Regions from separate parts of the Victivallis sp. Marseille-Q1083 genome, predicted to be linked through region 2. Evidence: riboswitches for the same ligand, from Rfam matches in the RefSeq annotation. Region 2 holds a riboswitch; the other holds the start of a gene.
The links. A riboswitch is a leader RNA that binds a small molecule or an ion and turns the genes downstream of it on or off. The one in region 2 is predicted to bind cobalamin.
Positions count from the first base shown of each region.

Region 1 (6,597 bases), 2.0 Mb from region 2:
CGCAGGCGACATCCAGAATCGACCCGGCCCGGGAAATGCCTTCGGAATAATTGATGTCGAATTCGGCAATCCGGAACGGCGGCGCCATCTTGTTCTTGATCACTTTGACCCGGGTGCGGTTGCCGACCACTTCGCCGGCCGGATCTTTGATCGCCGCAATTTTCCGGATATCCATCCGGACCGAAGCGTAAAATTTCAGCGCATTGCCGCCGGTCGTCGTTTCGGGATTGCCGAACATCACGCCGATTTTTTCGCGGATCTGGTTGGTGAAAATCACACAGGTCCGGCTTTTGCTGGCCGCCCCGGTCAATTTGCGCAGCGCCTGAGACATCAACCGGGCCTGCAACCCCATGTGGGAATCGCCCATCTGCCCCTCGATTTCCGCTTTCGGCACCAGCGCCGCCACCGAATCGACCACCAGCACGTCGATCGCATTGCTGCGGATCAGCGCGTCGGCAATGTTCAACGCATCCTCCCCGCAATCCGGCTGGGAAATCAGCAACTCGTCGGTATTGACGCCGATTTTCTTGGCGTACCCCGGATCGACGGCATGTTCGGCATCGATGATCGCGCAGGTGCCGCCGGCCCGCTGGGCGTTGGCGATGACGTGCAGACACAAGGTGGTCTTGCCGGAGGATTCCGGTCCGAAAATTTCAATGATCCGGCCGCGCGGCACGCCGCCGATTCCCAGCGCGATATCCAATGCCAGCGCGCCGGTGCTGATCGTGGCGACATCGTTGAAACGATTGGTGGTATCGCCGAGCCGCATGATCGTGCCCTTGCCGAATTCTTTTTCAATCTGGGCCAGGGTAATATCCAGATTCCGGTTGCGTTCGAGGTTCCTGTCTTTCTCTTTCGGTTCGGCCATTTTTATCCCAATCCTATAGGTTAAATATCCAGATTCTTAACGCCGCTGGCGTACTTTTCGATATATTCGCGGCGCGGCTCGACGACATCGCCCATCAGCAGCGTGAACATCCGTTCCGCTTCCACCGCATCCTCCATCGTCACCTTGATCATCTTGCGGTTCCTGGGATCCATCGTCGTCTCCCAGAGCTGTTCGGCATTCATTTCACCCAGGCCCTTGTAACGCTGCAGGTAAATCCCGCGGCTACCGTTTTCGCGCACCTGATTGAACAGCCCCTGCAGCGAATTGATCGCATGCGGCACGCCGTCGGCATCGAACACTTCGAACCGCGTCAGGTCGCCGGCGAACACCTGGGTCGGCGCGATGTTGAATGCCTTCAATTTCTCACAGACATTGAATGTCGCTTCCGCTTCGTAAATGTTCACGACATCGATCGGCGAGGTCTGGAAAATATCGGGCATCTCGCCGTTTTCAATGCTGGTCATCGCCGCGCTCGGCTCCAGGCTCAGCCGCTCTTCAGCCGCCTTGATGCAGAGCGCCTCTTCCTCCGAAGAATAAACCAGCGTTTCGGTATTGGTCCCGTCAAGCTCCCGGACGTTGATCTGGGCAATCGGAAAACGGCCGTCCTCCGATTGCCGGTCGAAATAATGCGCCGGCTCCAAGCCGATCCGCCGCAAATTCGACGCGATCTGATTGCACTCGTTATAGAGACCGATCAATGCCTTGATCTGTTCGATGTCCAGCAGTTCACCGACGGCATTTTTCACCGTCAGGTCGTTACAGCCCAATTCGATCAGATAAGCGTCGAGCTGTTCGTCGGTGTCGATGTAGCGTTCCTGCTTGCCGCGCTTGACCTTATACAGCGGCGGATTGGCGATGTAGACGTAACCGGCGTTGATCAGCGGCTTCATCTGGCGGTAGAAAAAAGTCAGCAGCAGCGTACGGATATGCGAACCGTCGACGTCGGCATCGGTCATGATGATGATGCGGTGATAACGGGACTTGCTGACATCGAAATCCTCGTCGCCGATCCCGCAGCCGAACGCCGCCGCCATCGACTGGATTTCCTTGTTTTGCAACACCTTATCCAGCCTTGCCTTTTCGACGTTGAGCAATTTGCCGCGAATCGGCAGAATCGCCTGGAAGGAGCTGTCGCGCCCCTGTTTGGCGGACCCGCCGGCGGAATCACCCTCGACGATGTAAATTTCGCACTCCGCCGGATTGCGGCTCGAGCAGTCCGCCAGCTTGCCCGGCAGCGAAAAGCCTTCCAGCGCGCCTTTGCGCTGCACCAGCTCCCGCGCTTTGCGGGCCGCTTCCCGGGCCCGGGCCGCGGTCATCGCCTTGAGGATGATATCCTTGGCCGTCTGCGGATTCTCTTCAAGGAAAGTGCCCAAATTGTCGTTGATCACCGATTCGACGATGCCGCGGACGTCGCTGTTGCCGAGTTTCGTCTTGGTCTGCCCCTCGAACTGCGGGTCCGGCAATTTGACGCTGATGACGGCCACCAGCCCTTCGCGGGTATCGTTGCCGGTCATCGCCTTGTCATTTTTCAACATGTTGTTCGTCTTGGCATAAGCGTTGATCGTCCGGGTCAACGCGCCCTGGAACCCGGTCAGGTGCGTGCCGCCCTCGATCGTGTTGATGTTGTTCGCATAACTGAAAATATGCTCGGCAAAGCCGTCGTTGTACTGCATGGCCAATTCGACGTCGATGCCGTCCTTTTCGCGGTGGAAGTAGATCACCTCCTGATGCAGCAGCACTTTGTTGGCATTCAAATGCTTGACGAATTCGCAGATGCCGCCTTCATAATGAAAAATCTCTTCCCGCGGCTTTTCGCCCTCCGGCACCCGTTCGTCGATCAGCGTGATGTGAATGCCGCGGTTGAGAAACGCCAGCTCGCGCAGCCGGGTCGCCAGAATGTCCCACACGAAAACCGTGTCGGAAAAAATTTCCGGATCCGGCCAGAAACTCACCATCGTACCGCGCTTGTCGGTGTCGCCGAGTTTCGTCAACGGCGAAACGGTAACACCGCGGGCGAACTTGATTCCCCAGCGGGCGCCGTCGCGGCAAACCTCCACTTCCATTCTGGTGCTCAACGCATTGACGCAGGAGACGCCGACGCCGTGCAGGCCGCCGGAAACCTTGTAGGAGTTGTGGTCGAATTTGCCGCCGGCGTGCAATACGGTCAGGACGACTTCCACCGCCGGCTTGCCTTCGCCTTCATGCAGATCAACCGGAATGCCGCGGCCGTCGTCAATGACGGTAATGCTGTTGTCGCCGTGAATGACCACCTTGATCCGGCTGGCGTAACCGGCCAGCGCCTCGTCGATACTGTTGTCCACCACTTCGTACACCAGATGGTGCAAACCGCGCTGCCCGGTGTCGCCGATATACATGCTCGGACGCATCCGCACCGCTTCCAATCCTTCCAGCACCGTAATTTTACTGGCGCTGTACTCGTTGGACTCATCCGGCGTCGTTTTCAAATCATCAATCTCTGCCATAGGAACTCTTTCTCCAGAAAACCTTACTCTGGGCCCGTTAATTTTTTTCATAAAATTTTACTTGGTAAGATACACCACAAGCCCGTCTTTTTCAAGTAAAAAGCGTCGGATCGCCACCAAGAAAATCCGGATAAAAACAGCGAAAAAAAATCAATCCGGAACCACGCACTCCGCCGCATCGACGATTTTGTCGAGCAGCGCCGGGTAATCGCCGAGTTTCGCTTCCTCCGCCAGCGCCTTGTCGACCGGCACCGCCGTCGCCGGGCTGTCGGGAGCGAACACGGTACAACTGTCCGGCACCTGCTGCCGCGAAAGTTCGAACGTGCCGATCGCTTCGGCATAACGGACCGAATCGAGCTTATCCAGCCCGACCAGCGGCCGCAGCACCAGCAGCGACGTCGCCGCGCCGATGGTTCCCATATTGACCAGGGTCTGCGACGCGACCTGACCGAGCGATTCGCCGGTCAGCAAAGCCAGGCACCGGGTGCGCCGGGCGATCCGCTCGCCGATCCGGAACATCATCCGCCGGTACAAAACCGTCCGCAGCCGCGGATTGCAGTTGTCGCGAATCGCCTTCTGCAGCTCGGCAATGTTGCACAGATACAGCCGGCCGGACTGCTGAAAACCATTCAGATAACCGGCGATCCGCCGGATTTTGTCCGTCGTTTCCGGCGGCGTATAAGGTGCGCTGTGGAACGCCAGAAAATCGACGTTGGAACCGCGCTTCATCGTCAGGTAACAGGCCACCGGCGAATCGATGCCGCCGGACAGCAGCGCCAATACCCGGTCGTTGCTGCCGACCGGCAGGCCGCCCGGCCCTTTCCAGGATTCGAAAAACAGAATGGCAAATTCATCGCGCACTTCGCAGCCGACGGTCAATTCCGCGTCATCCAGATTGAGCCGGAGGTTGTCGGCGCCGAACAGATCGCCGATCACCGTCGCCAGCTCGATCTCGATCTGCTGGGAACGCAGCGGAAAAGTTTTATCGCTGCGCCGGGCCCGGACCCGGAACTCCACCGGCGATTTTTCGGCCAAAACCGGCTGGAAAACCGCCGGCGCCGCCGTCCGCAACGCCGCCGTCAACTCCGCCATGACCGGCGCCGTTTTGATCGCCGGCGAAGCCGACTCCAGACCGAACGCCCTGGGCAGCTGCCGGCGGCAGAAGGCCAGTTCTTCCGGTGAAAACGCCGAATGATCTTTGTGCTCGATCCAGACCCGGCCGCGAATCCGGGCGATTCTGATCTCGGAGAGCTCGCGCAGCAAATAGTACAAATTATCCACAAGTCGCCGTTCAAACATTCCCCGGTTGTTGCCTTTGATCGCAATTTCATGATAACGGCAAATGATCGCATTGTACATCTTGACGCTTTCCTTCTCCACTGGTTTTGTCAGGCATTCCGGACTGGAATTTCTCGAGCGGCTTTTCTGCCCGGCGGCAGAAGAATAATATAGACTGCCGCCGAATAAATTACAATGCCGCGATCTTGCAATTGTCCCGAATCGAAATTATATTAATCTCCAGGTGATTCCAGTGCAATGAAGCCGGTGAAAATCCGGGACTATCGCGTAACTGTGAGCGGCGTGAGCCGCAAGTCAGAGCTTGCCGGAATCAAAGTCGAATCGGCTGATTTCCGCGCCAGAAATCGATTCGGCGGGCACCCGACATCAACGGATGGCCTGTCGGTTCTTTCGGGGCGGGAAAACGCCGGTTCAGGTGCGCGCCACACTGAAAAACGAAAGGACGAATTCTCATGCTGCGCATTGTTTCCGGAAATTCCACGACAGGGCGAACCGGAAGTTTCACTTTGATTGAACTTCTGGTCGTCATCGCCATCATCGCCATCCTGGCCAGCATGTTGCTGCCGGCGTTGAGCAAAGCCAAAGCCAAAGCCCACGCCATTCTGTGCGTCAGCAATTTAAAACAGCTCGGCCTGAGCAACCTGATGTACGCGATCGATTCGAACGATTATCTGGTTCCCTACGCCACCGATATGATGACGACGAACCGCCACCGCTGGCATGGCGTCTCCGATACTTCCAGTTCCGGCGACGACGCCGACTACGACGCCTCGCGCGGTCCGCTGGCGAGCTATCTGGGCGGCACCGGCCGGGTGAACGAATGTCCGTCGATGACGGTGCCCGGCAACATCCAGGCTTTCGAGCGCGGCTGCGGCGGCTTCGGTTACAATACGATGGTCGGCACCTTGTTCGAAGGTTACAGCGACGAGGCATTTTCCGCCGGCCACAAAACGGTGAAGATCAATTCTTCCAGCCGGAAGATCATGTTCGCCGACTCCGGCATCCCGGTCAGTTCCTCCGGCGGCTGGGGAGAAGATTTGATGGGTTACAGTTCGTCGATCGAACCGGCCGGCGGTGTCTACCAGATGTGGCCGACGATGCATTTCCGCCACAACGACCGCGCCAACATCATCTTCTGCGACGGCCACGTCGAACCGATGACGATGGTGTCGACCAAAGGCAATTACGGCACGCTCTGGAACTTGGGGCATCCCTGCACCAACGATGACGAAGGCCGGGCGGAGTTTTACGATCCGGACAAATAATATTTTCAATGAATTGCGTACGAAACGGAGCCTTTTGACGAAAGGAGCTTATTCTCCCGCGCCTTTTTCCGCACTGGCTTGCCCGCCCGGAAAAAGGCTGTTTTTTATGGCTGAAAAGCATTTGGACAGGAAGACTGGCCATGGCAAAATACAGAATTGCTTCGTTACCAGGCGGCCTGGCGCAGTCATCGCCTGTGTCAAAAATCGTTGCAGTGCCTGAGCTTTCGGATCAACCTCTCGTCGCCAGGCCGGTTAAATCTGCTCATGTCGCCCGTCTCTTGTTTCTGTGTTATATCTCGTTGTGAATTACCGTCTTTATGCATCCTCCAGGATGAAGTATCGCACATTTTTGATGTCGCCGAAAAAAAAACTGTTGGACCGCCTCCGGCGAAAAAATAAATTTTCTACGGCACTCGGATTTTGCGGATTTATATGGGGTTCGTAAACAGTTTGAAACCTCTTGAATTCTTTCACGGCCCCCTGTGCTTCCGCACAATACGGGTTGGCTGCCGACCGGCTTCGCCAGACCGTTTCCCGGGTCCTGCCGTGTCATCCGAATGAAAGTCGCCTGAGGCGCGGAACGGCCGGAATCGTGCAGCTGTCCGGTTTTCAAGGCAGCCGCAGCAGGACGATGCCGGCCAGACAGAGCAGGATGCCGCCC
Region 1 covers NZ_CAHJXL010000001.1:1,507,221-1,513,817, forward strand. The annotation lists gene recA (recombinase RecA) at 1-868, opposite strand, end outside; gene gyrB (DNA topoisomerase (ATP-hydrolyzing) subunit B) at 889-3,372, opposite strand; gene thiI (tRNA uracil 4-sulfurtransferase ThiI) at 3,523-4,731, opposite strand; cobalamin riboswitch at 4,876-4,995, shown strand; gene HWX74_RS06020 (prepilin-type N-terminal cleavage/methylation domain-containing protein) at 5,124-5,936, shown strand; gene HWX74_RS06025 (hypothetical protein) at 6,546-6,597, opposite strand, start outside.
Region 1: linked by a shared signal. The riboswitch ahead of HWX74_RS06020 (prepilin-type N-terminal cleavage/methylation domain-containing protein) and the one ahead of HWX74_RS14315 (type II secretion system protein) in region 2 are both predicted to bind cobalamin.

Region 2 (6,597 bases):
CGGCGGCGGCGAACCGCTTTTTCTGCTGGTCCGGCGTCAATGTGTTCGAATCGATCCATCCGATCTGCGGCCATGAAAACCTGTTGATGGGAATGGGGCTGGATCCGGAGTGGATCGCCGACATGGCCGATACTTATGCCGAGCTCTGGATTCAACTGATGGAAATCCTGCTGGCCGAAGGCGGCAAACCGGACGGCGTCTGGTTCTACGAGGACATGGGATTCAAGGAGCGGCCGTTCATGTCGCCGGCGATGTACCGGGAACTGATTTTTCCGGCCCACCGGCGGACGATCGATTTTGCCCACGCCAACGGCTTGCCGGTGATCATGCACTCCTGCGGTTTTGTCGAACCGCTGCTGCCGGGCATGATCGAGGCGGGCATCGATTGCCTGCAGGCGATCGAAGTGAAGGCCGGGATGGATGTCCTGCGCATTCATCGCGAATTCGGCGACCGCATCGCGCTGTGCGGCGGCCTGGACACCCGCAACCTGGTGGCCAACGACTGGCCGGCGATCGACCGGGAGCTGGAGGAAAAAATTCCGGTGCTGAAAGGCGGAAAGGGTTATATCCTGCACTCCGATCATTCGATTCCGGAGACCTGCAGTTATGATACTTACCGGCATTTCGCCGAAAAAGGGCTGGCGCTGGGGCGGTATGGGAAGTAAAGTGTAAGAGGAATGTTCCGGAATAAGAATCAAACGGTAAATTGATAGTTGGGAGAATCAAAAAAATGACTGATTTTGAGGCGTTGAAAAATGCGGTGATGAGCGGTAAGCGCAACGAGGTGACCGCCCTGGTCCAAAGCGCGATTGATGCCGGCGAGGATTTGAACAACGTGCTGGACCTCGGCATGATTCCGGCGATGCGGGAGATCGGCGACAAATTTTCCCGCAACGAAGCCTATGTGCCGGAGCTGCTGATCGCCGCCCGGGCGATGCAGGCCGGGTTGGCGCTGATTGAGCCGTTGTTGGCCAACACCGGCCGCAAACCGCTCGGCAAAGTCGCCATCGGCACGGTCAAAGGCGATTTGCACGACATCGGCAAGAACCTGGTGGCGATCATGCTGAAGGGCGCCGGCTATGAGGTGATCGATCTGGGGGTCAATTGCGATACCGCCAAATACGAGAGCGCGGTGGCCCAGGGCGCTCAGGTGATCGGCTGCAGTTCGCTGCTGACGACGACGATGCCGTATATGAAAGAGGTGGTCGAGCATTTCAAGGGAAAGAAGGTCAAAGTGATCATCGGCGGCGCGCCGGTGACCCAGCAGTATGCCGATGAGATCGGCGCCGACGGTTACAGTTCCGATGCCAACGGCGCGGTGAAGCTGGTCGACCGGCTGCTGGCCTGTTGAACTCCGGTCGGAGTAACGCTCTGAGATGAATCTGACGGTTGCAAGCCCGGCCGGACCGCGGTTGATTGCCGCTGCGGCGGGGGAAGAGTTGGCGGCGGTTCTGCGGCGGGCGGGACTGGGGTTGGATACCCGTTGCGGCGGGTTGGGAACCTGCGGCCGCTGCCGGGTCCGGCTGGTTGCCGGTTGTTGCTCGGTCGACGGCCGGGAAGTTGCCGCACCGGCCTGGGTCAACGCCTGTCGCGCCAGGCTGCTCGGCGGCGATGCTGGAATTGTCGTGCCGGCGGAAAGTTTCCTGCCGGCGACCGGTCAGATTGCATTTGATCTTGCCATTTTGCCGCAAAGAACCGAAACGGTATTGGCGATCGATCTGGGGACGACGACGGTGGCGGCGGCGCTGATCGCCGATGGACAGTTGTTGGCATCCGGCGGCGCTTTCAATTTGCAGAACCGGTATGGCGACAATATCGCCAGCCGGATTAGCGGTGCCGCCGCCGCGCTGCCGCAGTTGCGGCAGGCGGCGATCGACACGGTGCGCGGCATTCTCGGATCGTTTCCAAAGGAGGCGCTGGCACGGGTGTCCCGGGTGGCGCTGGCCGGCAATACGGTGATGAGCTGTTTGTGGCACGGCATTGATCCGGCGCCGATCGGGGTGCTGCCGTTCACGCCGCCGCTGCGGGTTTTTCCGGAAACGACGGCGGAAATGCTCGGACTGACGGTGCCGCTGCTGACCGTCCCGGCGATCTCCGGATATGTCGGCGGCGATTTGGCCGGCGGCGTCGGCATCGTCGGGCTCCGGCCGGGGGAATTGCTGGTCGATATCGGTACCAATTGTGAAATTGTCCTGGCCGGCGCGGAACGGATGTGGTGCGCGGCGGCGGCGGCCGGCCCGGCCTTTGAAGGCGCCGGGGTGCGTTGCGGCAGCCGGGCGGTGCCGGGTGCGATCGAACATCTGTGGTTGGAAGGAGGCAAGCCGGTCTTTTCGACGGTCGGCGGTTTGCCGCCGGCGGGTATTTGCGGTTCGGCTTTCATTGACTTTCTGGCGGCGGGAAGGGCGGGCGGACTGCTGACGGAATTCGGCCGGCTGACGGAATTCGAATCGGACGGCAATTGTCGCTTTTACCGGCTGGCCGGGGAGGTGGTGATTACCGAAGCGGATATCGAACAGTTGTTGAAAGCCAAAGCGGCGGTGTACGCTGGTATCGGTTCGCTGCTGAAGCATGCCGGCCTGGAGCTTGCGGCGGTGAAACGGATTTATCTGGCCGGCGGATTTGCCCGCTATCTGAATCTGGACGCGGCGGTGGCGGTCGGCATGCTGCCGGCTTTGCCGCAGGGAGAATATCGCGTCGTCGGCAATACGGCGTTGACGGCGGCCGCCAGGCTGGCGGCGGAGCCGGAATGGCTGGAAGAGTTGGAGCGGCTGATCGATTTGCCGCAGGAGGTGCCGCTGAACAGCATTGCCTCCTTTGAATCTGATTATATTGATGCTCTATTATTGATGTGACGTCAGCGGTGAATCCGGTGAAAGGCCGGAGCTGTCGCGCAACCGTGTGAAGCGGCTCAATGCCGTCTCAAGCCGGGACCCGGGACGTCAGTGGAAAGGCGGGCGAAAGAACGGTCGACCGCCGGAAGTGCGCGCAACACAAAGGTTTATCATGAAGCGTTTTTCTTTTACCCTCATTGAATTGCTGGTGGTGATCGGCATCATCGCTGTCCTGTCCGGCATGCTGCTGCCGGCGCTGTCCCGGGCCAAAGCCCGGGCGCAGGCGATCCGTTGCGTCAGCAATTTGAAGCAGATCGGTCTGGCGCTGGCGCTTTATGCCGGCGACAGCGACGACTATTTCGTCCTGTGCGCCAACGGCGACAATTCGCAACTCTGGTGCGGCCGCAGCGACAACGGCGTCTATCGGCCGGAAGGCGGCCTGATGGGATATCTCGGCGAAAGCGACGGCCTCCGGCGCTGTCCGGTTCTGGGCGCTTTGGCCGCCGGCTACAATACCGGCAGCGGCGGTTACGGCTACAATGTGCAATATCTCGGCCCGATGAATTATTCGATATACCCGTTTGCCTCCGCCCAGGCGAAAGTTTCCCGGGTGCGCAAGCCGGCCGAGACGGTGGCTTTCGCCGATTCCGCCGATTTCACCGCCTCCGGCGCTCAGGTCGAAACCTATCAGATCAACGGGCCGCAGGCGCCGTACGTGTCGCCGAACATCCACTTCCGCCATCGAAACAAGACCAACGTCAATTGGGTGGACGGGCATGTCTCGGCGGAAGCGATCGTCTTTTCCAAACCGCATTATACCGGTTTTTCCGCCACGGAGTGCCTGAACGTCTACCGGATCGGCTGGTGGGGCAGCGATACCAACGAACTGTTCGACCTGGACTGACGATCGCTCCGGCCTTTCATCGGCGGTATCAGCAAGGTGCCCGGAAGGGCACCATCGGCAGTCCGGCGCCGTTATAACAATTCGCCTCCCGGGCGTTTTCGCTCCAGGCATAGCGCACCCGGCAGGGCCGGTTGCCGTCCGGAAACGACAGCAATACCCGGTTGCCGGCGATCCGGGCGGCGGCTTGCCGGAATGTTCCGTCGGCTCCGGCCAATTCAAATCCGGCCGGTTCGCCGCGGGCGAAAAGGCCGGCGGCATGACTGAAAAGCAGTTCCACGGCATTCTCCGTCAAGTGAACTTCGGCCAGGGTCGGGCCTTCCCCTTCCACCGGGCAACCGTAGGTATCGGCCAGTGCCCGCAGCGCCAGCCGTTCCCCGATAGTCCGCTTATCCAGCGGGTGAATGTCGGTTTCATCGCCGGTATCCACCGCGCTGGCATAACCGGTGCCGGTGGCCTCCGCGGCCTGAATCTGCGCTTCCCGGATCAAAGGCCAGGCCGGATTGCCGGTGCGGCGGAAGGAGGCCAGCAATACCTGGTAAAAGGCCAGATGAGGGTTGCCCCAGGCCCGCCGCCAATCCCCGATCAGGTCGGTCATCAAACGCGCATATAATTCCGGGTGTTCCTCGTTGGATTCGCCCTGATACCAGATCACGCCCCGCATCGCGCAGGGCAGCAGCGGATGGATCATGCTGTCGTAAAGGATGGAGTAGCTGTTCGGACAGCCGGTTCCCACAAGGTTCCGCCGGGGGCCGCCCAGATTGAGTTCGGTCCGGTAGCGCCACGCGCCGGCCAGCGGAATCGCCGGTTCCGGCGACTCGGCGCAATAGAGTTTCATCTCCGAAGCTGGACCGACCAGACCGCCGCCGAACAGGAAGGAATAAGCGCGTACCGCGATGACCGCCCGGCCCGGCCTGACCAGCTCCGGCGCGACCGGATAATGACGCGGCACGTTCCAATGGCCGGTTTCCAAGCCGGTCCCGGTGGCGCCTACTTCAACTCCGTTGAAATAAGTGACATCGTGCTTGTCCACCGCGCCGGGAGCCAGAATCAGGCGGCGGCCCGCCCAGGCGGCCGGAATTTCCACCTCGCGGCGGAACCATACCACGCCGGAAAAGTCCATATCCTTCTGGGTTTGCCAGCAATCCGGCACTTTCATCTCCGGCCAGTCCCGGTCATCGCAATCCGTTGCCGCCCAGCCGGCGGCCACGCCCCGGTTCGGCGGGTATGTCGGAACCTGGCTCGAAACCAGCCGGGCCATCCGGTCCTCCGGGGAAAGCGTCGCGAATTCCGGTGAGTCGACTCCGGCTTTTTCGACGATTTCCCGATAAGCGGGACTTGAAACGAACAATTCATATTCGGTCACTTTGGCAGCGGTGTCGGGATTGGCCAGCAGGGTTTCCCGGCTGATCCAGGCTTCGGCAATGGTTCCGCCCCAGTTGGATGCCACGATTCCCACCGGGATTTTCAGTTCGCGGGAAAGCCGTGACGCGAAATACGCTCCCGCCGCACTCCAGCGCAACAGCGTTTCCCGATTTTCCGGACGCGTCCACCGGGCCCGCACCCGGGTTGTCCGGCTGAGTTCGGCTACCCGCGGCAGCGTGATCATACGTACCGGCGCGCCGAATTCAATGGCTTCCGCTTCCGGGATCGGCGTCTGGAAACCGCCCAGCGGCATCTCCATATTCGATTGACCGCCGGCCAGCCAGACTTCACCGATGTAAAGGTCCTGCAATTCGATGCGTTCCCGGCCCTGCTTCACTTCCAGCTTCCACGGGCCGCCGGCCGGTTGCGGCGCCAGACGGATCAGAAACTTGCCGTCGTCGCCGGTCCGGCCGAATCCGACCGCCCGGCCTTCTCCGAGGTTTGCTTCAACTGTCGTGCCGGGCGCCGCCCAGCCCCAGATTGCGATCGGCATTTCCCGCTGCAACACCGCGTGATCGGAAAACAGTCCGGATAATTCCAACATATAATACCGCCTCCCATGATAAATTTCCACTTCGATGTCGAGAAAAACTCAATTTTTTACGAGCTTGAATTGAGTAAAATTCTCAAACATCCAATTGTTTTTTAATGTTCTATACACGATATCGAGGAATTTGCGAGCCAAGGCGATATTGGCTTTCGCACCTCCCCGCCGACTTTTTACCGATTCATGAAAGGCATTGAGATACGGGCTGTAGCGTTTGGCGATCAAAGCGCATTGCACCAAAGCGGTTCTGGCGATCTTGCTGCCGCTCTTCGTGATTCTTCCGTGGCAAACCGTGTCATTTGAATTGCTCACTCTGGGGACGATTCCGATATAAGCGGCCAACTGCTTTGCCGATCGGAAATCAGCGATATTGCCGATGGTTGCCAACAGGATCGCCGCACCTTTCGAGCCGATTCCCTTGATGGATTTCAGGTTGTCGAAGCCGTCCATCTTGCTGCCGTGATCCTCAATCGCCTTATCCAGTTTTTCAATGCTTTTGTTCAGACTGCGAATCTGTTCGACAACCACCAGCATTTCCGTGTCGGTGATCGGGTCGAAGTGATAACTCAATGCTTTCAAAAGCCCTTTCTCCGTGGACAGTTCTTCCCGTTTCAGCACGATGAAGTTAGCTGCTAACAGATTGTTGACTTTGTTTTTCAATACGGTACGCAACTGAACCAGTTTTTCCCTGGTCTGCGTCAGACTTGAAATTTTCGCCTGCAAATCGTCTTTCACTCTTACCTCCGGAAGCATATCCTTTTCCAGGAACTCCGCCAACACTTTTGCGTCATGTTTGTCCGTCTTTTTGGTGGACATGCTGATGACTTTGAACTGTGATGGATTCACCACCACCAGTCGCCCGACATGAGCTTTCAGCGAGCTGCAAAACATGA
Region 2 covers NZ_CAHJXL010000001.1:3,465,605-3,472,201, forward strand. The annotation lists gene HWX74_RS14300 (uroporphyrinogen decarboxylase family protein) at 1-665, shown strand, start outside; gene HWX74_RS14305 (B12-binding domain-containing protein) at 731-1,351, shown strand; gene HWX74_RS14310 (ASKHA domain-containing protein) at 1,377-2,852, shown strand; cobalamin riboswitch at 2,814-2,959, shown strand; gene HWX74_RS14315 (type II secretion system protein) at 3,004-3,735, shown strand; gene HWX74_RS14320 (sialate O-acetylesterase) at 3,764-5,701, opposite strand; gene HWX74_RS14325 (IS110 family transposase) at 5,750-6,597, opposite strand, start outside.